4 regions of the Pseudogulbenkiania sp. MAI-1 genome follow, and region 1 is predicted to be linked to each of the others. Evidence: predicted binding sites of a transcription regulator. Region 1 holds the regulator's gene; each other region holds the start of a gene.
What was found. Region 1 encodes FNR, which switches genes on or off when oxygen is low (the NO sensors DNR and NnrR bind a similar motif). Its sites were predicted from a motif close to TTGATNNNNATCAA; they were not measured.

Region 1 (5,777 bases):
AGGAGCAGTCTCGAACCGGATCGTCGCTCGCCGGCTGGCTTCAAGCTCCTGCCGATATGGCCGGCAGGCGCGTTCAACGGTGCGCAGGCTGGTGGCAATACCGTGTTCCTTAGCCAGTAGCTGACGCACCACGTCGCAGTTGCCCTTGTGCGTTAGAAACTGCTCACGTAGCCAGGCCTCGTGCCCGGTGAGCACGCCGCTGCGTTGCGGCTGCTGGTATGGCACCGGGCCGCCGGCACGCAAATAGTGCCGCACGGTATTTCGGGCGATTCCCAGCGTCTTGGCAATCCGCTTCGCCCCCCAGCCGGATTGCCCCAGTCGAACGATTGCCGTTACTGCTTCCGGCTCCAACATCTCCCGTACTCCACAAACCTCACGGGGTACAGGATGACTCGCTGAATACTGCGTTTCCAACGACTGCCTCCTTGCAAACAAGGGGGTCAGTTCTTCGTGTCGCTAGGGGGTCAATTTACGATGTCGCCTGACAGACGCCGGGCGACGTTAGCGCCCGGCTAGTTTCCGCCGCGCCTCGCCAGCCTCCAGCCTGACGGAGACAAGCGGCGGTGGGCTCGCCTTTGGGGGTGAAGGGGGAGTTTGGCGACGCAAACTCCCCCTTCCCGTCCGCCGGGCGGAACCGGCTCCCCACTCCCTCACCAGCTTCCCCACGAGCCAAAACATGACCGACGCAACCAATCCGCCCGTCTGTCGGGTGGAACCGGCCCCCACACCCTCGCCAGCGATATCGGAAAAAGCGAGCGGATGGTTCGACAAGAGCCGAAACGCCCACGGCAGAAACAACAACGCCCCGCCAGCGAACCGACGGGGCGTTGCAGAACGACACCGAGAACCGGGGGATCAACCCACGTGCGGCGCCAGCGTATGCAACAACTGCGCCAACACCTTCGGGCTGCCGGCCACGATGTCGCCCGACTCCAGCCAGCCATCCTCACCCTTCAGATCGGTCACGATGCCGCCGGCTTCCTGCACGATCAGGCTGCCCGCCGCAATGTCCCACGGCTTCAGATTCAGCTCCCAGAAACCGTCCACGCGGCCGCAGGCCACGTTGCACAGATCGAGCGCGGCCGAACCCTCGCGGCGCACGCCGGCGGTCTTGCCCAGCACATCCTTCAGCATGCCCAGGTACTGGTCGATGTAGCTCTGATCCGTCACCGGGAAACCGGTGGCGATCACGCACTCGTTCATGGCGATGCGCTTGGAAACGCGGATGCGGCGGTCGTTGAGGAAAGCGCCGACGCCGCGCGAGGCGGTGAACAGATCGTTGCGGTTGGGGTCGTACACCACGGCCTGCTGGATCTGGCCCTTGTGCATCAAGGCGATCGAGACCGAGTACTGCGGGTGGCCGTGCAGGAAGTTGGTGGTGCCGTCGAGCGGGTCGATGATCCATTCGAACTCGGCGTTGCCCAGGCCTTTGGCGCCGGACTCTTCTGCTAGAATCCCATGCTTGGGGTAGGCGTCGAGAATGGTCGAGATGATCGCCTCTTCGGCGGCGTGGTCGACTTCGGAAACGAAATCGTTGTTCTGCTTCTTCTCGACGCGGATGGTGTCGACGTTGTGCGACGCGCGCTGGATGATGCCAGCAGCGCGACGGGCGGCTTTCACCGCGACGTTGAGCATGGGATGCATTGACGGCCTCTAGTAAAGACACAGCTCCGGCTTTCCCGGTGGGGAAAATCGTCGCTGGAAACAATCTGGGTTAAGGAACGAAAAAACCCGGCTCGTGGGCGGGCTTTTGATAAGCCGTCCATTTTAATGCGAAATTGCCAATGAAGAAACCCGAAGTCCCTGATTTTTTGAAGAACATTCGTGTCGTGCTGGCGCGTCCGAGCCATCCGGGCAACATCGGCTCGGCGGCGCGGGCGATGAAGACCATGGGCTTGTCGCGGCTCTACCTCGTCGAGCCCAAGACCTTCCCCAGCCCCGAGGCCGAGACCCTGGCCTCCGGCGCGGTCGACCTGCTCGAGCACGCCGTGGTGGTCGGCACCCTGGCCGAAGCCCTGTCCGACGTCACCGTGGCCTGCGCGCTGACCAGCCGCCGGCGTGAGCTGACCACGCCGCTGTCGACGCCGCGCGAGACCACGCCCGAGCTGGTGGCGCGCGCACGCGACGGCGAGCAGGTGGCGCTGGTGTTCGGCAACGAGACCTTCGGCCTGTCGATCGACGAAGTCGAGCTGTGCAACCGGCTGGTGACTATCCCCGGCAACCCCGAGTACTTCTCGCTCAACCTGGCGATGGCGGTACAGGTGATGACCTACGAACTGTTCAGCCACACCGGCGTCGGCGTCGACTACCTGCGCGCTGACGCTGAGAGCGCCACGCGCGACGAGGTGGAAGGCTTCTGCGGCCACCTCGACCAGACCCTGGCCGACATCGGCTACTACGAGCGGCGCAACGGCGAGCGCCTGATGCGCCGCCTGCGCACGCTGTTCAACCGCGCCAACCTGCTGCGCGAAGAAGTCGACATCCTGCGCGGCTTCCTCAAGCAGGTGCAGCGCGTGGCCCATCGCGATGACGGCCGGCGCGAGCAGTAGCACCTTCTACCTGCCCTACGCGCACCCGGCGGTGCGCGATCTGGCTTTTCTATTGACGGCGCCGGCGCCCTGGCTCACCGGTGCCGACATCCTGCCCGAGCGCCTGCTGGGCGATGCCGGCCCGGCGCTGTTGGCCGAACTCGATCACGATCCCCGTTCCCTGGTGGACTGGCTTTCCGCCCGTCCGACCACCCGTCTCGGCCGCTATGCCGAAAACCTGCTGGCGTTCTGGTTCCAGCACGTGCCGCACATCGAGTGCGTGGCGGCCAACCTGCAGGTGCAGAACGGCCAACTGCGCACCATCGGCGAATTCGACTTCCTGCTGCGCATCGACGGCGAACCGTGGCACCTCGAAACCGCCAGCAAGTTCTACCTGATGCTGGGCGAGGGGCGCCATACCCTGGTCGGCCCCAGCCTGCGCGACGCCTGGGCGCTGAAGGCCGCCAAGCTGCAGGACCAGCTCGCCCTGTCGCGCCACGAAGCGGCACAGCCGCTGCTGCCGGACGGTTTCGCCGGCTGCCGTGCCGGTGCGCGCCTGGCGGGCTGGCTGTTCTACCCGCATGCGGTCTTGCTGGAGCCGCCGCTGGCGCCGGACCCGCTGACCGGCTGGGCGCGGCCGCTGCTGGCGCCGTGGCCGCGGCGCTCGCTGGAGTCGCGCTGGGTGTGGCTGCCGCGGCTGCGCTGGCTGGCACCGGCGCGGGTGGAGGAGGCGGAAACGCTGGAGGAAGACACGCTGCGCCGCCATCTGGCGGCGGCGGAAGCGCCGCAACTGGTGGCCGAGGTGCTGCCGCTGGCGAACGGCGGCTGGGAAGAGGTGGCGCGCGGCTTCGTCTGCCCACCCTCCTGGCCGCCGCCGGCGCGGCTGGCCGAACTGCTCGACGCGGTGCACGAACTCGCCCTCGGCAAGCCGGTGAACGGCGCGCTCTGACCGCCCCGGCGGCCTGACGCCGCCGAAATCGGCGATTCAGGGAGGGCTCAGTGGCCCGGAGTGGGATGGGCGTTGGCGCAGCCGGCGACCAGCTGCTTGAGCTGCTCGGGCTGCAGCAGCTGGATGTGCTTGTGGTCCACCGAGAGCCAGCCCTGCTGCTGGAACTTGGACAGCGTGCGGCTGACCGTCTCCAGCTTGAGCCCGAGGAAGCTGCCGATCTCCTCGCGGCTCATGCGCAGGATGAAATCGTTGGCCGCGAAGCCGCGCACCGTCAGACGCTGCGACAGGTTGAGCAGGAAGGCGGCGAGCCGCTCCTCGGCCTTCATATTGCCCAGCAGCATCATCACGTTGTGGTCACGCACGATCTCGCGGCTCATCAGCCGGTAGAAATGGTGCTGCAGCGAGGGAATCTCCAGCGCCAGGTTCTGCATGCGGTTGAACGGCAGTTCGCACACCTCGCTGTCCTCCAGCGCGATGGCGTTGCAGCCGTGCACGTTGGCCGAAATGCCGTCCAGGCCCATCAGTTCGCCCGACATGTGAAAGCCGGTGACCTGTTCGCGTCCGTCCTGGCTGGAGATGCAGGTCTTGAAGAAGCCGGTGCGCACCGCGTACAGCGACTTGAAGCCTTCGCCGTTGCGGAACAGCGCCTCGCCGCGCTTCAGGCGCCGGCTCTGACGGATCACCGCATCCAGTCGCGTCATTTCCTCGCGGTTCAGTCCCAAGGGCAGGCACAGTTCGCGCAGCGTGCAGTTGGAGCAGGAGACCTTGAGCGCTTGCAGGGGAACAACAGTCGAGTCAGTCATGCGGGATTCTGCTTGTGTTAAGTAAGCCTTGATGTTGATCAAAGCGTTGGGCCTTGATATCGGTCAAAGCGTTTGCGGGTGGTTTGTCGCAAATTTACCAGCCCACCACTGGTTTTTCCATCGCGAGACATCATGAACGCCACCCACCACCCGTTTTCACCGACGCGCTGCGAATTCGACCGCGCCCTGATCGCCCGTCTGGACGGCGCCGGCCCGCGCTACACCTCGTACCCGACCGCCGACCGCTTCACCGACGACTTCACCGCCAAGGACTACCGTCACTGGCTGCAGCAGCGCCGCATCGGCGCCAACAGCGGGCCGGTGTCGCTGTACGTGCACCTGCCGTTCTGCAACACCGTCTGCTACTACTGCGGCTGCAACAAGATCATCACCAAGGACAAGAGCCGCGCCGACCGCTACCTCGATTACCTCGAGAAGGAGGTCAACCTGGTGGCCGACGTGCTGGGCCAGCGCGAGAAAGTCATCCAGCTGCACTTCGGCGGCGGCACCCCGACCTTCCTGTCGGACGAACAGCTGGAGCGGCTGATGGGAATACTCCGAACCCGCTTCGAATTCTTGGCGGAGGGAGAATATTCCATAGAGATAGATCCGCGCAAGGTCACGCGCGAAACCGTGCTGCATCTCGCCCGCCTCGGCTTCAACCGCATGAGCGTCGGGGTGCAGGATTTCGAGCCGCGCGTGCAGCAGGCGGTCAACCGCATCCAGAGCGAGGAAGAGACGCGGGTGGTGATCGACGCCGCGCGCGAGGCCGGCTTCCGCTCGGTCAGCGTCGACCTGATCTACGGCCTGCCGCTGCAGACGCAGGCCTCGGTGGCCGAAACGGTCGACAAGGTCATCGCCATGGGGCCGGACCGCATCGCGCTCTACAACTACGCCCACCTGCCGACCGTGTTCATGCCGCAGCGGCGCATCAACGAGGCCGATCTGCCGCTGCCGCCGGTCAAGCTCGACATCCTGCAGCACTCGGTGGAGCAACTGTCCGCCGCCGGCTACGTGTTCATCGGCATGGACCACTTCGCCAAGCCCGAGGACGACCTTACCGTGGCCTTGCGCCAGGGCCGCCTGCAGCGCAACTTCCAGGGCTACTCGACGCACGCCGACTGCGACATGATCGGCTTCGGCGTGTCGTCGATCGGCAAGGTCGGCCCCTGTTACAGCCAGAACGAGAAGGATCTCGAAGGCTACTACGCCGCGCTCGACGAGAACCGCCTGCCGGTGCTGCGCGGCATGGTGCTGGACGGCGACGACATCCTGCGCCGCTCCATCATCCAGGCGCTGATGTGCCGCTTCGCGCTGTCGGTGGAGGCCATCGAGCAGGTGCACGGCATCGTCTTCGCCGACTATTTCGCCGCCGAGATGCCGGCCATCCGCGAGTTCCAGCAGCAGGGCCTGCTGACCTTCGACGGCGACTTCCTGATGGTTGAGCCCAAGGGACGCTTCCTGATCCGCAACATCGCCATGGCCTTCGACCGCCAC
Region 2 (5,777 bases), 750 kb from region 1:
GCGCGCAAGGACACCACCGTGGTGCTGCACCCGCTCACCGACGACCGGCGCATCCTGCCGATCGAACGCACCGGCGAGGTGCTCGAAGCTTCGCCCAATTTCATGCTGGTGGTGTCGTACAACCCCGGCTACCAGCACGTACTGAAGACCCTCAAGCCCTCGACGCGCCAGCGCTTCGTGGCGATGTCCTTCGATTTTCCGCAGCCCGAGGTGGAAAACGCCGTGGTGATACGCGAGAGCGGCATCGACGCCGCGCGCGCCGCGCAACTGGTGACGCTGGCCGGGCAACTGCGCCGGCTCACCGGCTACGATCTCGACGAATCGGTCAGCACCCGTCTGCTGGTGTACGCCGCCAAGCTGATGGCCGCCGGCATGGCGCCGCGCATCGCCTGCCGCACCGCACTGGCCGAGCCGCTGACCGACGACGCCGACACGCTGGCCGCCTTGCTGGCGGTGATCGACACCCAGTTCCCGTAAACGAGGTGCCGACATGGAAGATATCGTCGGAGGCTGGTGGGACCGGCTGATCACCCGCGCCGCCTACCGCGGCCACCCGCAGGCTGCGGTGTCGCTGGCCAGCGTGACGCGGCTGGCGCCGCCGTTTTTCCGCGCCATGGGCGGCGACCCGGCGCTGGTGCTGCGCTCCACGGTCGGCACCGAGCACGGTGCGCGCCGCTCCTGGCTCGAACGCGTGGCCGGCATCGGCGACAAGGTGGAACTGGCCTGGAGCGACCATCAAGCGCTGTACCTGCCCGAGAAGCTCGACCTGTTCCCCGACGCCGCGCTCAACCGCGCGCTGTACTTCTGGCTGATGGCGCTGGCCGCTGAACCGGCGCCGCCCGGCGACTGGCTGACGCGCAACCGGCTTGCCACACAGCGCTGCCTCGAGCGCATGCCGGGGCTGGCCGCCAGCTACCGTCAACTGGTGGAGGCCCTGCTTGCGCTGCGGACCGATCCGGCGCGGCTGCCGGCGGCCGAGGCGGCGGTCGAGCAGGCCATCCGCCAGGCGCTGCAGCACCCCGAGCAAGAGGTGGTGATGCCCGAGGTCAAGCGTCCGCCGCAGCCGGTGCCCTTGTGGCTGCACCCGGCTCCGCCCACCGGCGGCGAGGGCGGAGGTGTAGCGGGCGACACCCCGGCCGATCAGGACAGCGAACACAAGGAGCGCGAGGCGGCGCAGAAACGCCGCCGCTACCGCGCCCAGCGCATCGTGCCGGAGGACAAGAAGGACGGCATGCTGATGGTGTTCCGTGCCGAGAGCCTGTTCACCTGGGACGAGTACGTCAAGGTCAACCGCCACAACGACGAGGACGACGACGAGGACAACGCCGCTGCTGCCGAGGACATGAACAAGCTCAGCGTCGCCGCCGACGGCAAGACGCGCGGCAGCCGCCTCAAGTTCGACCTCGACCTGCCCGCCGCCGAGTACGACGACACCCCGCTCGGCCCCGGCCTGCTGCTGCCGGAGTGGGACTGGAAGCGGCAACGGCTGATCGAAGACCACTGCCGCCTGCTGCCGATGCGCCCGCGCGACGCCAGTCCGGCGCCGCTGCCGGAGCGGCTGCTGCCGCTGGCGCGCCGGCTGCGCCGCCAGTTCCAGGCGCTGGCGCCGGAACGCACGCGCAAGAGTGGCGAGACCAGTGGACCGGACATCGACCTCGACCGCGTCATCCGCTTTATGGCCGAGCGCCAGAGCGGGCAGGCGCAGGGCGAGCCGGCGCTGTACCAGGCCTGGCCGCCGGGCGAGCGCAACCTGGCCTGCCTGCTGCTGGCCGATTTGTCGCTCTCCACCGAGAGCTGGGTCGGCGAAGCGGGGAGGGTGATCGACGTGATCAAGGACAGCCTGCTGCTGTTCGCCGAGGCGCTCTCGGCCAGCGGCGACGCCTTCGGCCTCTACGGCTTCTCCTCGCTCAAGCGCCACGAGGTGCGCTACCTGCTGCTGAAGGACTTTGCCGAGGCTTTCGACGACGCCGCACGCGGCCGCATCCTGGCGCTGCGGCCCGGCTACTACACCCGCATGGGGGCGGCCATCCGCCAGTCGGCGCGCATCCTGGCGCAGCAGCCGGCGCAGCGCCGGCTGCTGCTGATCGTCTCTGACGGCAAGCCCAACGACATGGACCACTACGAGGGCCGCTACGGCATCGAGGACACGCGCCAGGCCATCCTCGAGGCGCGTCGCGACGGCGTGACGCCGTTCTGCGTCACCATCGACCGCGAGGCCGGCGACTACCTGCCGCACCTGTTCGGCAGCCGCGGCTACGTGGTGGTACAGCGCGCCGAGACCCTGCCGCAGGTGCTGACCGCGCTGTACGCGCAGCTGACTCGCTGAGTGCGGAAAGGTTCATCCTTTTTGCATATCTGCTTGGGCAAGCGTTGATGCGCATCAAGGAGGGGAGGGGGGCCGAGGCAGATGATGCCGGTGTCGATTCCTTCCCTTCAAAGGAGTATGCACCATGAGTACACCGAGGATGTCCGTACTGGTCCGTCACGCTGTCATGGCGGCGCTGCCGCTGGCGGTGACAGCGGCGTTCGCCGCTCCGCCCGGCGCCGCTGGCAACGCAGTCGAACTGGCCTACCAGGCCGGAAGCTCGCCGCTGGCGGGCGAAGAGATGCACCAGAACGTCAACCCCAAGGCACCGCCGATGACCAAGGCGGAGTTCGTGCAGGCCCGCCAGATCTACTTCGAGCGCTGCGCCGGCTGTCATGGTGTGCTGCGCAAGGGAGCGACCGGCAAGGCGCTGACCACCGACATCACGCTGGATCGCGGCACCGAATACCTCAAGACCTTCATCAAGTACGGTTCGCCGGCCGGCATGCCGAACTGGGGCACCTCGGGCGAGCTCACCGACGCCCAGGTCGACGTGATGGCGCGCTACGTGCAGCAAGAACCGCCGACCCCGCCGGAATACTCGCTGGCCGACATCGAGAAGACGCGCAAGGTGCTGGTCCCGGTCGACAAGCGTCCGACCAAGAAGATGAACAAGTACAACCTCGACAACCTGTTCTCGGTCACGCTGCGCGACAGCGGCGAGATCGCGCTGATCGACGGCGACAGCAAGCAGATCATCAGCATCATCAAGACCGGCTACGCCGTGCACATCTCGCGCGTCTCGGCCTCAGGGCGTTACCTGTACGTGATCGGCCGCGACGCCAAGATCAACCTGATCGACCTGTGGATGGAGAAGCCGGACACCGTGGCCGAGATCAAGGTCGGGCTGGAAGCGCGCTCGGTCGAGACCTCCAAGTTCAAGGGCTGGGAAGACAAGATCGCCGTGGCCGGCACCTACTGGCCGCCGCAATACGTGATCATGGACGGCGACACCCTCAAGCCGCAGAAAGTGGTATCGACGCGCGGCATGACGGTGGATAACGAGTACCACCCCGAGCCGCGCGTGGCTTCCATCGTGGCTAGCCACTACAAGCCGGAGTTCCTGATCAACGCCAAGGAAACCGGCAAGATCATGATGGTCAACTACTCCGACCTGGGCAACCTCAAAACCACCACCATCAACGCTGCCAAATTCCTGCACGACGGCGGTTTCGACCGCACCGGTCGCTACTTCTTCGTCGCCGCCAACGCCTCCAACAAGATCGCCGTGGTCGACACCAAGGACGGCAAGCTGGCTGGCCTGGTCGATGTCGGCAAGACCCCGCACCCGGGGCGCGGCGCCAACTTTGTGCACCCGAAATTCGGTCCCGTATGGGCCACCGGTCACCTCGGCGACGACAGCATCGCGCTGATCGGCTCCGACCCGGTCAAGCACAAGCAGTACGCCTGGAAGATGGTTGCCAGCATTCAGGGCCAGGGTGGCGGTTCGTTGTTCATCAAGACCCATCCCAAGTCCAAGAACCTGTGGGTCGACACCACGCTGAACCCGGATCCGGCGGTCAGTCAGTCGGTGGCGGTGTACGACGTCGACCGCCTCGACAAGGGCTTCGTGCGCCTGCCGATCGGCGAGTGGGCGGGTCTGGGTGAGGGTGCCAAGCGCGTGGTGCAGCCGGAGTACAACAAGGCCGGCGACGAAGTGTGGTTCTCGGTGTGGAGCGCCAAGGACAAGCAATCGGCCATCGTGGTGGTGGACGACAAGACCCGCAAGCTCAAGGCCGTGATCAAGGACCCGCGCCTGGTGACGCCGACCGGCAAGTTCAACGTGTTTAACACCCAGCACGACATCTACTAAGCGCAGCAATCATCGATTGATGCGGCCGGCATCCATTGCCGGCCACGGCAGAAGGAGTCACAACATGAAAACGAACCAATGGATCATGGCCGCCGTACTGGCCGGGTTGGCCTCCGCCAACGTACTGGCCGCTACTCCGCAGGACATGGCCAAGCAGTACAACTGCCTGGCCTGTCACAGCGTCGACAAGAAGGTCGTCGGTCCGGCCTTCAAGGAAATCGCCAGCAAGTACAAGGGCCAGAACGCCGAGGCCAAGCTGGTGGAGAAGGTGAAGAAGGGCGGGGCAGGCAGTTTCGGGCCGATTCCGATGTCGCCCAACCCCAACGTGCCTGATGCCGATCTGAAGGTGATGGTGAAGTGGGTCTTGTCTCAGTAATCCACCCCATCGGGCGGCGGCGTTTGCCGCTGCTCCGGCCCTTGGCCGGGCTGGCCCTGCTGCTCGCGGCCAGCCTGGCCGCGGCTGCACCGCCAGTGGTGGAGCCGTCGCCCATGCGGGCGACGGCGATCCGCCACCTGGTGCGCCAGGACTGTGGCTCCTGCCACGGCCTCACGTTCAAAGGCGGGCTGGGCAACCCGCTCACCGCCGAAGCCCTGGCCGGGCGCCCCGACGAGGCGCTGCTGGCCACGATACTGAACGGACGCCCCGGCACCGCGATGCCGCCGTGGCGGTCGTTTTTGACGGAAGAAGAAGCCAAATGGGTCATCAAATGGCTGAAAGACGGCGCTCCGGAGTAGCCCATTCCATTAGGCGGCTGCGCCTTCGCATCATCGGCTTGCTCTGCGCCAGCCTGCTGCTGGCCGGCTGTTCCACTACCGCTGTGCGCGGCAGCGGAGACCTCGGCCTCGTCATCGAGCGCGCCAGCGGCAGCGTGCAACTGGTCGACAACACCCGGCGCGAGCGGCTCGCCACCGTCAAGGGGCTGGGCGATCTGTCGCATGCCTCGGCGGTATTCTCGCGCGACGCGCGCTACGCCTACGTGTTCGGGCGTGACGGCGGCCTGTCCAAGGTCGATATTCTCACCGGCCGGCTGGCGAAGAGGGTAATGCAGGCCGGCAACAGCATCGGCGGCGCCATCTCCAGCGACGGCCGCGTGGTCGCCGCGCAGAACTACGAACCGGGCGGGGTCAAGCTGTTCGATGCCGACACACTGGAATTGCTGTCCGAAGTCAGCACACGCGATCCGGCCAGCGGCCAAAGCTCCAAGGTCGTCGGCCTTGCCGACCTGCCAGGCAACCGCTTTGCCTTCTCCCTGTTCGAAGCCGGCGAAATCTGGGTGATCGACGCCGCCGATCCGCGCCACCCGGTCACCACCCGCTACCGCAACGTCGGCCGCCAGCCCTACGACGGGCTCGCCAGCCAGGACGGCCGCTACTACCTGGCCGGGCTGTTCGGCGAAGACGGCCTGGCGCTGCTCGATACCTGGCACCCCGAAGCCGGGGTGCGCCGCGTGCTCGACGGCTACGGCCGCAGCACGGAGAAACTGCCGGTCTACAAGATGCCGCACCTGCGCGGCTGGGCGCTGTCCGGCGGCCAGGCCTTCCTGCCCGCCATCGGCCACAACGAAGTGCTGGTGGCCGATACCCGCGACTGGCAACTGC
Region 3 (5,777 bases), 3.1 Mb from region 1:
ACAGGCCGATGCGGTTGGCCTCCCAGCCCAGCCATTCGCGGATGCCCTGGCGCTCGCCGGGACGGCCGGCCAGTACGCCTTCGCTTTCCGCCAGCCATTGCAGGATGGCGTTGGACTGCACCATGGCCACGCCGTCCACCACCAGCGCCGGCACTTCGTCCCAGCGGCTGGCGGCGCGGAAGTCGTCCGGCCGCTCGGCGCGCGGCGCGGCGAGGTCGACGTGGCGGTACTCGTGCGAGATGTCGCCCAGCATCAGTGCCAGGCGGACCTTGTAGCTGTGGCCGGAAAAGCGGTTGCCGTAAAGGGTGAGGGTGCTCATCGTGGTCCGTTCGAAAGGGCGGCGGGGTGGCCCGCCGCGCCGTGGGTGGATGACGTGCCCGCCGGCGTCACTTCTGCCAGTAGGTCTTGACGTTGACGAATTCGTAGAGCCCGAACTCCGACAGCTCGCGGCCGTAGCCGGAGGCCTTGACGCCGCCGAACGGCAGCCGGAGGTCGGAGCTGGTGTGGCGGTTGAGGTAGACGCTGCCGGCCTCGATGTCGCGCGCCAGCGCCCAGCCGCGCTCGGTGTCGGCGGTGTAGATCGAGGCGCCGAGGCCGAACGGGGTGTCGTTGGCGAGGCGGATGGCGTCGGTCTCGTCGTGTGCGCGCAGGATGCTGGCCACCGGGCCGAACACTTCCTCGTGGTAGACGCGGCAGGCCGGGTTGACGTGGTCGAGCACGGTGGCCGGGTAGTAGAAGCCGGCGCCGTGCGGCATCTGGCCGCCGCTGAGCAGGGTGGCGCCGTTGGCGCTGGCGTCCAGCACCTGGGCGTGCAGCGCCTCGCGCAGGTCGGCGCGCGTCAGCGGCGCCAGCGTGGTGGCCGGGTGGCGCGGGTCGCCAGGGATGAGGCGGGCGGCTTCGGCGAGGAAGGCCTCGACGAAGGCTTCGGCGATCTCGGGCACCACGATCATGCGCTTGGCGGCGTTGCAGCTCTGGCCGGCGTCGCGGAAGCGCGAGTGACAGGCTTCGCGCGCGGCGGTCTCGATGTCGGCGTCGGCCAGCACGATGAAGGGGTTGCTGCCGCCCAGCTCCAGCACGGTCTTCTTCAGGTGGCGCCCGGCCAGGCTGGCGATGACGCGGCCGGTGGTGGTGGAGCCGGTGAAAGCCACCGCGTCGGCGGCCTTGATCGCCTCCTCGACCTGGTCATGCTCGATCCAGGCCACGTCCAGCACCGCCAGATTGGCGGCGGCGACGATGTCGAGCAGCTTCTGCGTGCTCTGCGGCACCGACGGCGCGGGCTTCACCAGACAGGCGTTGCCGGCCATCAGCGCCGGCACGGCGAAGCGCAGCACCTGCCAGATCGGGTAGTTCCACGGCATCACCGCCAGCACCAGGCCCAAGGGCTCGAACGCCACGCCGCTGTGGCTGGCCTGGGTGGGGATGGTCTTGGCGGCCAGCAGCCCCGGCGCCAGCTCGGCGTAGTAGCGGATCAGCTGGGCCGACTTGTCGATCTCGGCCAGGCACTCGGCGGTGAGCTTGCCGACTTCCAGCGTCACCAGGTCGGCCAGCGCCACGCGCTCGGCGGTGAGGGCGTCGGCCAGTTTCAGCAGCCGCTCGGCGCGCTGGGCGACGGTCAGCCGCGCCCAGGGGTGTTGCGCGGCCTTGAGCCGGGCGACGGCGTCGGCGAGTTTGTCTTCGGGCCAGGCGGGACGGGTGAACACCACCTCGCCGTTGGCGGGGTTGCAACTGGTAAAGGCTGTCATGGCAGGGTAGGGAACACGGTATTGAACGTCACTGTAACAAAAAGCCCCGGCTTGGGGCAGCCGGGGCTATGAGCGTAGGCGACGCGGACGTTCAGACCAGCGTCAGAGCCTGTGAAAGAAATCGTCGCGAGCGGCCCTCAGCGGGGTGAAGAGCAGCGCAGGAACCAGAATGTACACAAAGTACATGAGGATTCTGAGCAGCGCATGAGCCCCGATCAGGGACGCGCAGCCGATTTATTCTCAGGCTCTCAGCCCGGCCGGCTTCTCGCCGTGCAGAAAGTACTGGATGGTCTCCTGCACGCTCTTGATGGCGTCGCCGAACGGCAGCGGCTCGGCACCGCGGAAGAACAGCCCCTTGCTCACCTCGCCGCGGAAGGCGGCGGCGAGCTTGAGGTCGATGCAGAACTGGCCGACCTTGGCGAGCCCGTCGCGCAGGCCGCATACCGACAGGCAGTTGAGCGCCTGGGTGCAGCGGCGCGGGTCGGCCTTGGCGTTGGCCTGCAGCTTGTCGAGCCGCTTGAGGTAGCTCTTGAGCCACGGCGTCAGCACGCCGCGCGCCGGCAGTCCGGCCACGCTGACGAACTCGACGATGTCCTCGGCGCGCGCACCGGCCAGGGTCTGCTTGAAGTGGGGGTGGGCATCGCCTTCCTCGGTCACGGCGAAGGCGGTGCCGATCTGCACCGCCGCGGCGCCGTAGTCGTTGAGGTAGGTCTGCACCTTCTCGTGGCTGTTGACACCGCCGGCGACGATCAGCGGAATCTTTTCGCGCTCCAGCCCCAGTGTCTTGAACAACTCGAAGGTCTCGTCCAGCACGCGCTTGAAGTCGAACTTGGCGTCCCCGATGTCGTCGAGACGTGCCGCGCCGAGGTGGCCGCCGGCGTGCTTGGGGTGTTCGATGACGATGGCGTCGGGCAGGCGGTTTTTCTTCATCCAGCGCTTGAGCACGATACCGATGCCGCGCGCCTCGGACAGGATCGGGATCAGTGCGACGTCCGGGTGCTCGGCGGTCATCTCCGGCAGGTCGAGCGGCAGGCCGGCGCCCATCACCACCGCGTGCGCGCCCGATTCGCAGGCCTGGCGTACGTAGTCGGCGTGGGCGTCGACCGCCTTCATCACGTTGACGGCGACGAGGCCCTGGCCCTCGGCGTTGGCCAGCGCGCCCTTCACCTCGCGGTCGAGCGCGATCAGGTTGAGACGGTTGAGTTCGTCGGCGCCGGCGGCGTGCTCGCTCTGTTCCATCAGGTCGGCATGCAGGTGGCGCAGGTCGACGCTGGCGATGGTGCCGACGCCGCCGGCACGGGCCACGGCACCGGCCAGGCGCTTGGCGGAGACGCCGACACCCATGCCGCCCTGAACGATGGGCAGGAGGGTGCGGCCGCGGATCACGAGGGGAGAAAACGGGTGCGTCATGGTGGGGGATTCTGGCTGCGGGGAAAGGCTTCCATTGTAGGGAGGCGGCGCGCTGGAGCTTTGACCGCAGTCAAGGAAGGGCCGGCGCTGCCGTGTTCTCCCCGTTTTCAATGCTGGCGGAAGGTGAAATCCGCAAACCTCAACGCTACGTCATGCTGGTTACCCGGCCAGCCGGGTGGCGACGGCGTCGGTAGGGGCGCGGGCGGACGGATCGCCTGCCAGCGGTAGTGGCGCACGCCGCATGCCGCCAAGTCGTCAGCCAGCCGCGCCAGCTCGGCCTCGTCGTGCCAGTGCGGGTGGATCGAGGTGCGGCACTCGTAGGCCACGCCGCTGGTAAGCAAGAGGTCAAGGCTGCGCCGCGCGGCGTGGCCGCTGCCGGGCACGCCGGTGAGCGCGTCGTAACGGTCCCATGCCGTCTTGACGTCGAAGCCCACCCAGTCGAGCAAGGGCAGGGCGGCGGCGAGCCGGGCGGGATACGCCCCGCCGCTGTGCAGACCGGTGGCGAAACCGAGCTCGCGCACCTCGGCCAGCAGCGCCGGCAGCGCGGTCTCGGTCAGCGGTTCGCCGCCGGAGAACACCACGCCGTCGAGCAGGCCGCGACGGCTCTCCAGCCAGTCGCGCAGCGCCGGCCAGTCGGCCTGGCCGTCACTGCGCCGCCACAGCTGCGGGTTGTGGCAGTAGCCGCAGCGCCACGGGCAGCCGGCGAGAAACACTACGGCGACCAGCTTGCCCGGCCAGTCACAGGCCGAGAACGGCTCCAGCCCGCCGATGCGCGCCGCCTCAACCGGCTTGGCGCTCATCGAAGTGCAGGCGCTCGTTGAACTCGCCCTGCTTGCCGATGTTGAACGCGGCCACCGGACGGTGGTAGCCCATCACGCGGGTCCACACCTCGCAGCGGGTGCGCTCGCTGTCGTCCAGTACGATGTCGAGGTGGCGTTGTTCGGACAGATTGCTCATGGTGTTGCCTTTCTTCTGGGTGAAAAGATCGGGGGCGAGAACCCCCGGAGCCTGAGTCGGTAGATAAGTAGGATGGCTGGAGCGAAGCGCAACCCATCGCCCAGTCTTAGCCCTGCCTGCGCCGTTTCTCGGCCAACAATTCCGCGTCGCAGCGCGGGCAGAACTCGTGGTGGCCGGACAGGTAGCCGTGCGTCGGGCAGATCGAGAAGGTCGGCGTGATGGTGATGTAGGGCAGGCGGAACCCCGCCAGCGCGCGCTTCACCAACTGGCGGCAGGCCTCCGGGCTCGACACCGCCTCGGTCATGTAGAGGTGCAGCACGGTGCCGCCGGTGTACTTGCGCTGCAACGCCTCCTGCCGCGTCAGCGCCTCGAACGGGTCGTCGGTGAAGCCCACCGGCAGCTGGCTCGAATTGGTGTAGTAGGGCTGCTCGGCCGTGCCGGCCTGCAGGATGTCGGCAAAGCGCTTCCTGTCCTCCTTGGCGAAGCGGTAGGTGGTGCCCTCGGCCGGCGTCGCCTCCAGGTTGTAGAGGTGGCCGGTCTGCTCCTGGAAGGCCAGCATCTGCTCGCGGATGTGATCGAGGTAGCGGCTGGCGAAGTCGTGCCCCCAGACGCTGGTGATGTCCTCGCGGTCGGCGGTGAAGTTGCGGATCATCTCGTTGATGCCGTTCACACCGATGGTGCTGAAGTGGTTGCGCAGCGAGCCCAGGAAGCGCTTGGTGTAGGGATAGAGCCCGGCGTCGATCAGTTCCTGCACCACGCGGCGCTTCGCCTCCAGGGTGTCGCGTGCCAGTTCCATCAGGCGGTCGGTTTCTGCCAACAGGCCGGGCAGGTCATTCTTGAAGCGGTAGCCCAGGCGAGCGCAGTTGAGCGTCACCACGCCCACCGAGCCGGTCTGCTCGGCGCTGCCGAACAGGCCGTTGCCGCGTTTCAGCAGCTCACGCAGGTCGAGCTGTAGGCGGCAGCACATGCTGCGCACCATGTGCGGCTCGAGGTCAGAGTTCACGAAGTTCTGGAAGTAGGGCAGGCCGTACTTGGCGGTCATCGCGAACAGCAGATCGGTGTTCTCGCCGTACCAGTCGAAATCCTTGGTGATGTTGTAGGTCGGGATCGGGAAGGTGAACACCCGGCCCTTGGCGTCGCCCTCCAGCATCACCTCGATGTAGGCGCGGTTGATCAGCGCCATCTCGCGTGCGCAGTCTCCGTAAGTGAACGGCATTTCCTCGCCGCCGATCACCGGGATCTGCGCGGCCAGGTCCTCCGGGCATACCCAGTCGAAGGTTAGGTTGGTGAACGGTGTCTGCGTGCCCCAGCGGCTCGGCACGTTGAGGTTGTAGATCAGCTCCTGGATGCACTGCTTGACCTGCTCGTAGGAGAGATCGTCTTTTTTCACGAACGGAGCGAGGTAGGTGTCGAAGGAGCTGAACGCCTGCGCCCCGGCCCACTCGTTCTGCAAGGTGCCCAGAAAGTTGACGATCTGGCCGCAGGCCGACGACAGGTGGCGCGGTGGCTGCGATTCCACCTTGCCCGGCACGCCGTTGAAGCCGGTCTGCAGCAAGGTGCGCAGCGACCAGCCGGCGCAGTAGCCGGACAGCATGTCCAGATCGTGGATGTGGAAATCCCCCTCGCGGTGCGCCGTGGCGGCCTCGGCGCTGAATACCTTGGCGAGCC
Region 4 (5,777 bases), 740 kb from region 1:
GCCCATCACTTCGGCCAGGCCACCTGCTGCCATCGAACAGGCCGAGCCGACCTCGCCCTGGCAGCCGACTTCGGCACCCGAGATCGAGGCGTTGAGCTTGAACAGGATGCCGATGGCGCCGGCGGTGAGCAGGAAGCGCACGATGCCGTCTTCGTTGGCGCCGGGCACGAAGCGGGAGTAGTAGTGCAGCACCGCCGGCACGATGCCGGCCGCGCCGTTGGTCGGTGCGGTCACCACGCGGCCGCCGCCGGCGTTTTCTTCGTTCACCGCCAGGGCGTAGAGGTTGACCCAGTCCATCACCGTCAGCGGGTCGCGCAGGCTGGCTTCGGGTGCGGCCAGCAGCTTGCGGTACATGTCGGCGGCGCGGCGTTTCACCTTCATGCCGCCGGGCAGGATGCCCTCGTGTGCACAGCCGCGCTTCACGCACGCCTGCATCACGTGCCAGATGTTGAGCAGGCCGGCACGCACTTCCTCCTCGCTGCGCCACGCCAGTTCGTTCTCCAGCATGATCTGGCTGATCGGCTTGTTGTGCTCCTTGCACAGCGCCAACAGCTCGGCGGCGTTCTTGAACGGGTGGCGCAGCTCGGTCGCTCCGGGCGGGACAAAACCGGCTTCCACCGCCGCTTCGTCCACGACGAAACCACCGCCCACCGAGTAGTAGGCGCGCTTGTCGAGCACGTTGCCGGCGTCGTCACGCGCCTCGAAGGTCATGCCATTGGGGTGGAAGGGCAGCGACTTGCGCTTGTGCAGCACCAGGTGTTCCGGTTCGCTGAACACCACTTCGTGCCGGCCGAGCAGCGACAGCCGCTTGTTGGCGCGGATCGCCGCGACCATGGCCGGCACGGCGTCGGTGTCGACCTCGTCCGGCAGCTCGCCCTGTAGACCGAGCAGCACCGCCACGTCCGAACCGTGGCCCTTGCCGGTGGCGCCGAGCGAGCCGAACAGTTCGCTGCGCACGCTGGCCACTCGCTCCAGCAGGCCGTCTTTCTCCAGCCGGGCGACGAACTGGCGCGCGGCGCGCATCGGCCCCACCGTGTGCGAACTGGACGGGCCGATGCCGATCTTGAACAGGTCAAAGACGCTGATTGCCATGGTTGCTTCTCTTGCTATGGCACCCCATGCGGCGGGGTGCCTGATGAATTCGGGAGACGATCCCCGGCCGTTTCCGGCCGGGGCGAAACTTCTCTCCTGGTCACGATCCTGCCGTACGGTCCGAGCGGGGCCTTTTGATGATGGGTTTCGCTGTGCTCCACCCATCCTACAAACTCAACCCATCCTACGAGCCGCTCGCGACGGATCGTGAGTCAGGATTAACCGCGGTACACCGGGAAGGCCGCGCACAGCTCGGCCACTTGGTGGCGCACGCGCTCGATCACCGCCGGGTTCTCGATGTCATCGAGAATGTCGCAGATCCAGCCGGCCACGCGTTCCACCTCGGCTTCCTTGAAGCCGCGGGTGGTCACGGCCGGGGTGCCGATGCGGATGCCGCTGGTGACGAACGGGCTTTGCGGGTCGTTCGGCACGGCGTTCTTGTTCACGGTGATGTGCGCCGCACCCAGCGCCGCGTCGGCTGCCTTGCCAGTCAGGCCCTGGTTGATCAGCGACAGCAGGAACAGGTGATCGTCCGTCTTGTTGGACACCACGCTGTAACCGCGGTTCTGGAACACCTTGACCATGGCGCGGGCGTTGGCGATGACCTGCTGTTGGTAGGCCTTGAACTCCGGCTGCTGCGCCTCGAGGAAGGCCACCGCCTTGGCGGCGATGACGTGCATCAGCGGGCCGCCCTGAATGCCGGGGAAGACCAGCGAGCTGAACTTCTTCTCCAGTTCCGGGTTGCTCTTGCACAGGATCAGGCCGCCGCGCGGGCCGCGCAGGGTCTTGTGGGTGGTGGTGGTGACAACGTCGGCGAACGGCACCGGGTTCGGGTACAGGCCGGCGGCAACCAGGCCCGCCACGTGGGCCATGTCGACGAACAGGTAGGCGCCGACGCTATCGGCGATCTCGCGGAAGCGGGCGAAGTCGAGCACCAGGGAGTAGGCGGAGAAGCCGGCCACGATCATCTTCGGCTTGTGCTCCTGGGCCAGGCGCGCCACTTCGTCGTAGTCGATCTCGCCGGTTTCCGGGTTGAGGCCGTATTGCACCGAGTTGTAGATCTTGCCGGAGAAGTTGACCTTGGCGCCGTGGGTGAGGTGGCCGCCGTGCGCCAGGCTCATGCCGAGCACGGTGTCGTGCGGCTCCAGCAGCGCCATGTAGACCGCGGCGTTGGCCTGGCTGCCGGAGTGCGGCTGCACGTTGGCGTAGTCGGCGCCGAACAGTTGCTTGGCACGGTCGATGGCGAGCTGCTCGACCACGTCGACGTGCTCGCAGCCGCCGTAGTAGCGCTTGCCGGGGTAGCCTTCGGCGTATTTGTTGGTGAGTTGCGAACCCTGAGCCTGCATCACGCGTGGGCTGGTGTAGTTTTCGGAGGCGATCAGCTCGATGTGATCTTCCTGGCGCTGGCGCTCGGCCTCCAGCGCGTTCCACAGGGCGTCGTCGAAGCCGGCAATCTGCATATCCTGGGTAAACATGGTGTGTCCTTAGTTGTTGCAGGGCCGGCGGCCAATGGCGGCCGCCGCGTACCCGGTCGATAGAGTCGACCTGCGGCCCGCAGAGGGCAGGGAAGGGGATGAACGGCAGGCGCAGGGCACGGACGCGGGTCCCCATCCGACACAGGTCAGATGACGCCCCCTCTGTCCTTTTGCCTGAGAGATTGAGGCGGGCGACGGGCGCCCGGCCATGCTTCCTTCGGCGAGGCCTCACGGGCCTTCTCTCCAGAGAGCCGAACGACATTGCGGTTCTTTTGCCTGAGAGTTTCTGGGGCGATACCCCTTCGGCGCCACCGCTCAAGGTGGTCTCTCCCGCAATGTTTGACGCGGCTGGTGCCGAATCTAGAGATGCCGCCGCAGGCTGTCAACGTGATTCGTCGCGCCTTGCCGATTGTGGCAATGCACAAAAAGACGCCTGGCGGGGCGCCAATGGGCCGGCGCGGCCCGGCGGCGGGGGGAATAGTCGGATCGGTGACGAAAGTGGTCGGCTGCTGAGCTGCCGGGCGGCGGCGTGCCGTACGCGCCCCGGCGACCCTGTCCGGAGGCGGTGTAGGGCCGATGCAACACTCCATCGGCCCCCTCTTGCGGTCACGCCACGGCGGGGTCGGCGTGCCTCAGCGCGGTGCCGGGTGTCAGGAGTTCCTGATGCAACCGCACCACGTCGCCGATGATCAGCAGGGCCGGTGGCCGTATCCCGGCTGCCGCGATGCGCTCGGGCAGGGTGGCGAGATCGGCGCTGACGATGCGCTGCTGGGGCGTGGTGGCGCGCTCGACCACCGCTGCCGGCGTGTTGCCGGGGCGGCCGTGGCGCATCAGCTCGGCGCAGATGCGTTCCGCCTCGGAAAGCCCCATATACACCACCACGGTCTCTTCCGCGCCGGTGTGGCGCGCCCACTCCAGCTCGTCTTCCCCCTCGCGGCGGTGACCGGTGACGAGGCTCACGCCCTGGGCGTAGTCGCGGTGGGTGAGCGGCATCAGTCCCATCGCCGCGGCGCCACAGGCGGCGGTGATGCCGGGGATCACTTCACAGCGGATGCCGGCGGCGGCCAGGGCCTGGATTTCTTCGCCGCCCCGGCCGAACAGGAACGGATCGCCGCCCTTGAGCCGGACCACGCGCCGTCCCTGCCTGGCCTCGCGCACCAGCAGCGCATTGATCTCGTCCTGCGGCAGGGTGTGGCGGCTGGCCTCCTTGCCGACGTCGATGCGCCAGGCCGTGGGCGGGACCAGCGCGATGACCGCCGCGTCGACCAGGTGGTCGTACAGCACCACCTCGGCGCGCTGCAAGCGGGCGAGCCCTTTCACCGTGAGCAGTTCCGGGTCGCCGGGGCCGGCCCCCACCAGACAGACCGAGCCGGGCGGGAAGTCGTCATTCGGGGAAACGGCAGGCGGCGTTCCGGGGAGCGTCAGGAGGGGGAGCGGATCGGGAGGGTTCATGCTGGACTCCTGCACAAGGTGATGACAATGGCGCAAGTGTAGGAACGGCGCGGTCTGGAAATCGTTGATGCGCATCAATTCCTTAAACATGTATCGCCTATACAGTTTCGTTCAGGCACCGGGTGTTTCCGGTGATTCGTGATAGGAGGCCGTATGAGCGCCAGCTTCACCAAGTCGACCGCCCGCAATATTTTTTATGGTGGGGCGGTGTTTTTCTTTCTGTTGTTCATCGCATTGACCGTCGATACCACCCAGGCGCTGCCCAAGCGCGACAACCGCGCCAACCTGACCGAGCAGGTGGCGCGCGGCAAGAACATCTGGGAGACCCGCAACTGTATCGGCTGTCACACCCTGCTGGGCGAGGGAGCTTACTTCGCGCCGGAGTTGGGCAATGTCTACAAGCGCCGCGGGCCGGAGTTCATCAAGGCCTGGATCAAGGGCCAGCCGACCGGCGCGCCGGGCCGTCGTCAGATGCCGCAATTCCATCTGACCGATGGCGAGCTGGACGATCTGGTTGCCTTCCTCAAGTACAGCTCCGAGATCAATACCAACAACTGGCCGCCCAACGTTGAAGGTTGAGGCCGTCAAGCTGGATGAATTCTTGTCAGATTTAGGGAGATTCGCATGACTACTTCGACCACGGCGGTTCTCGACACCCCACGGGGTGTGGAAGAGCACGCCGCCACCCGGCTGAAATACCGCTCGCAGGCGGTGGCCAAGCCGTACTTCATCGCCGCCATAGGGTTGTTCTTCGGCCAGATCGTGTTCGGCCTGATCATGGGCCTGCAGTACGTGATCGGGGATTTCCTGTTCCCGGAAATCCCGTTCAACGTGGCGCGCATGGTGCACACCAACCTGCTGATCGTGTGGCTGCTGTTCGGTTTCATGGGGGCGGGCTATTACCTGATCCCGGAGGAGTCGGAACGCGAGCTGCACAGTCCGAAGCTCGCCATCCTCACCTTCTGGGTGTTCCTGGTGGCCGGCGCCCTGACCATCGTCGGCTACCTGTCGGTGCCGTACGCCACGCTGGCGCAGCTGACCGGCAACGAAATTCTGCCGACGATGGGGCGCGAGTTCCTGGAACAGCCGACCATCACCAAGGTGGGCATCGTGCTGGTGGCGCTGTCCTTCCTCTACAACCTGTCGCTGACCGTCCTGTCCGGCCGCAAGACCAGCATTTCGCTGGTGATGATGCTGGGCCTGTGGGGGCTAGCGATCTTCTTCCTGTTCTCGTTCTACAACCCGAGCAACCTGGTGCTGGACAAGCTGTTCTGGTGGTGGGTGGTGCACCTGTGGGTGGAAGGCGTGTGGGAACTGATCATGGGCGCCATGCTGGCCTTCGTGCTGGTGAAGGTGACCGGGGTGGACCGCGAGGTGATCGAGAAGTGGCTGTACGTGATCATCGCCATGACGCTGATCACCGGCATCATCGGCACTGGCCACCACTACTTCTGGATCGGCGCGCCGGCGTACTGGCAATGGTGGGGTTCGATCTTCTCGGCGCTGGAACCGATCCCGTTCTTCATGATGACGCTGTTCGCCTTCAACATGGTCAACCGTCGCCGCCGCGAGCATCCGAACAAGGCCGCCGTGCTGTGGGCCATGGGCACCGGCGTGATGGCCTTCCTCGGCGCCGGGGTGTGGGGCTTCCTGCACACGCTGGCCCCGGTCAACTACCTGACGCACGGCACCCAGATCACCGCCGCGCACGGCCACATGGCCTTCTACGGCGCCTACGCCATGGTGGTGATCACGATG

Region 2: the regulator FNR is predicted to act here: its motif matches at 2,371-2,384, upstream of PSEMAI1_RS0106645 (nitrite reductase).
Region 3: the regulator FNR is predicted to act here: its motif matches at 3,213-3,226, upstream of PSEMAI1_RS0117795 (nitronate monooxygenase family protein).
Region 4: the regulator FNR is predicted to act here: its motif matches at 4,084-4,097, upstream of cobA (uroporphyrinogen-III C-methyltransferase).

Annotation. Positions count from the first base shown of each region.
Region 1 is NZ_AZUR01000001.1:684,781-690,557, forward strand. It holds gene istA (IS21 family transposase) at 1-354, opposite strand, end outside; gene PSEMAI1_RS0103120 (inositol monophosphatase family protein) at 856-1,644, opposite strand; gene PSEMAI1_RS0103125 (RNA methyltransferase) at 1,785-2,549, shown strand; gene PSEMAI1_RS0103130 (DUF1853 family protein) at 2,527-3,477, shown strand; gene fnr (fumarate/nitrate reduction transcriptional regulator Fnr) at 3,525-4,280, opposite strand; gene hemN (oxygen-independent coproporphyrinogen III oxidase) at 4,413-5,777, shown strand, end outside.
Region 2 is NZ_AZUR01000001.1:1,435,750-1,441,526, forward strand. It holds gene PSEMAI1_RS0106635 (CbbQ/NirQ/NorQ/GpvN family protein) at 1-477, shown strand, start outside; gene PSEMAI1_RS0106640 (nitric oxide reductase activation protein NorD) at 491-2,326, shown strand; gene PSEMAI1_RS0106645 (nitrite reductase) at 2,451-4,178, shown strand; gene PSEMAI1_RS0106650 (c-type cytochrome) at 4,243-4,554, shown strand; gene PSEMAI1_RS0106655 (cytochrome c) at 4,536-4,913, shown strand; gene PSEMAI1_RS0106660 (cytochrome D1 domain-containing protein) at 4,886-5,777, shown strand, end outside.
Region 3 is NZ_AZUR01000001.1:3,797,660-3,803,436, reverse strand. It holds gene PSEMAI1_RS0117805 (glutathione S-transferase family protein) at 1-319, opposite strand, end outside; gene PSEMAI1_RS0117800 (aldehyde dehydrogenase family protein) at 387-1,742, opposite strand; gene PSEMAI1_RS0117795 (nitronate monooxygenase family protein) at 1,983-3,152, opposite strand; gene PSEMAI1_RS0117790 (anaerobic ribonucleoside-triphosphate reductase activating protein) at 3,260-3,952, opposite strand; gene nrdD (anaerobic ribonucleoside-triphosphate reductase) at 3,933-4,109, opposite strand; gene PSEMAI1_RS0117780 (ribonucleoside triphosphate reductase) at 4,216-5,777, opposite strand, start outside.
Region 4 is NZ_AZUR01000001.1:1,428,231-1,434,007, forward strand. It holds gene PSEMAI1_RS0106600 (L-serine ammonia-lyase) at 1-1,092, opposite strand, end outside; gene glyA (serine hydroxymethyltransferase) at 1,311-2,567, opposite strand; glycine riboswitch at 2,822-2,910, opposite strand; gene cobA (uroporphyrinogen-III C-methyltransferase) at 3,174-4,019, opposite strand; gene PSEMAI1_RS0106615 (cytochrome c) at 4,173-4,598, shown strand; gene PSEMAI1_RS0106620 (cbb3-type cytochrome c oxidase subunit I) at 4,644-5,777, shown strand, end outside.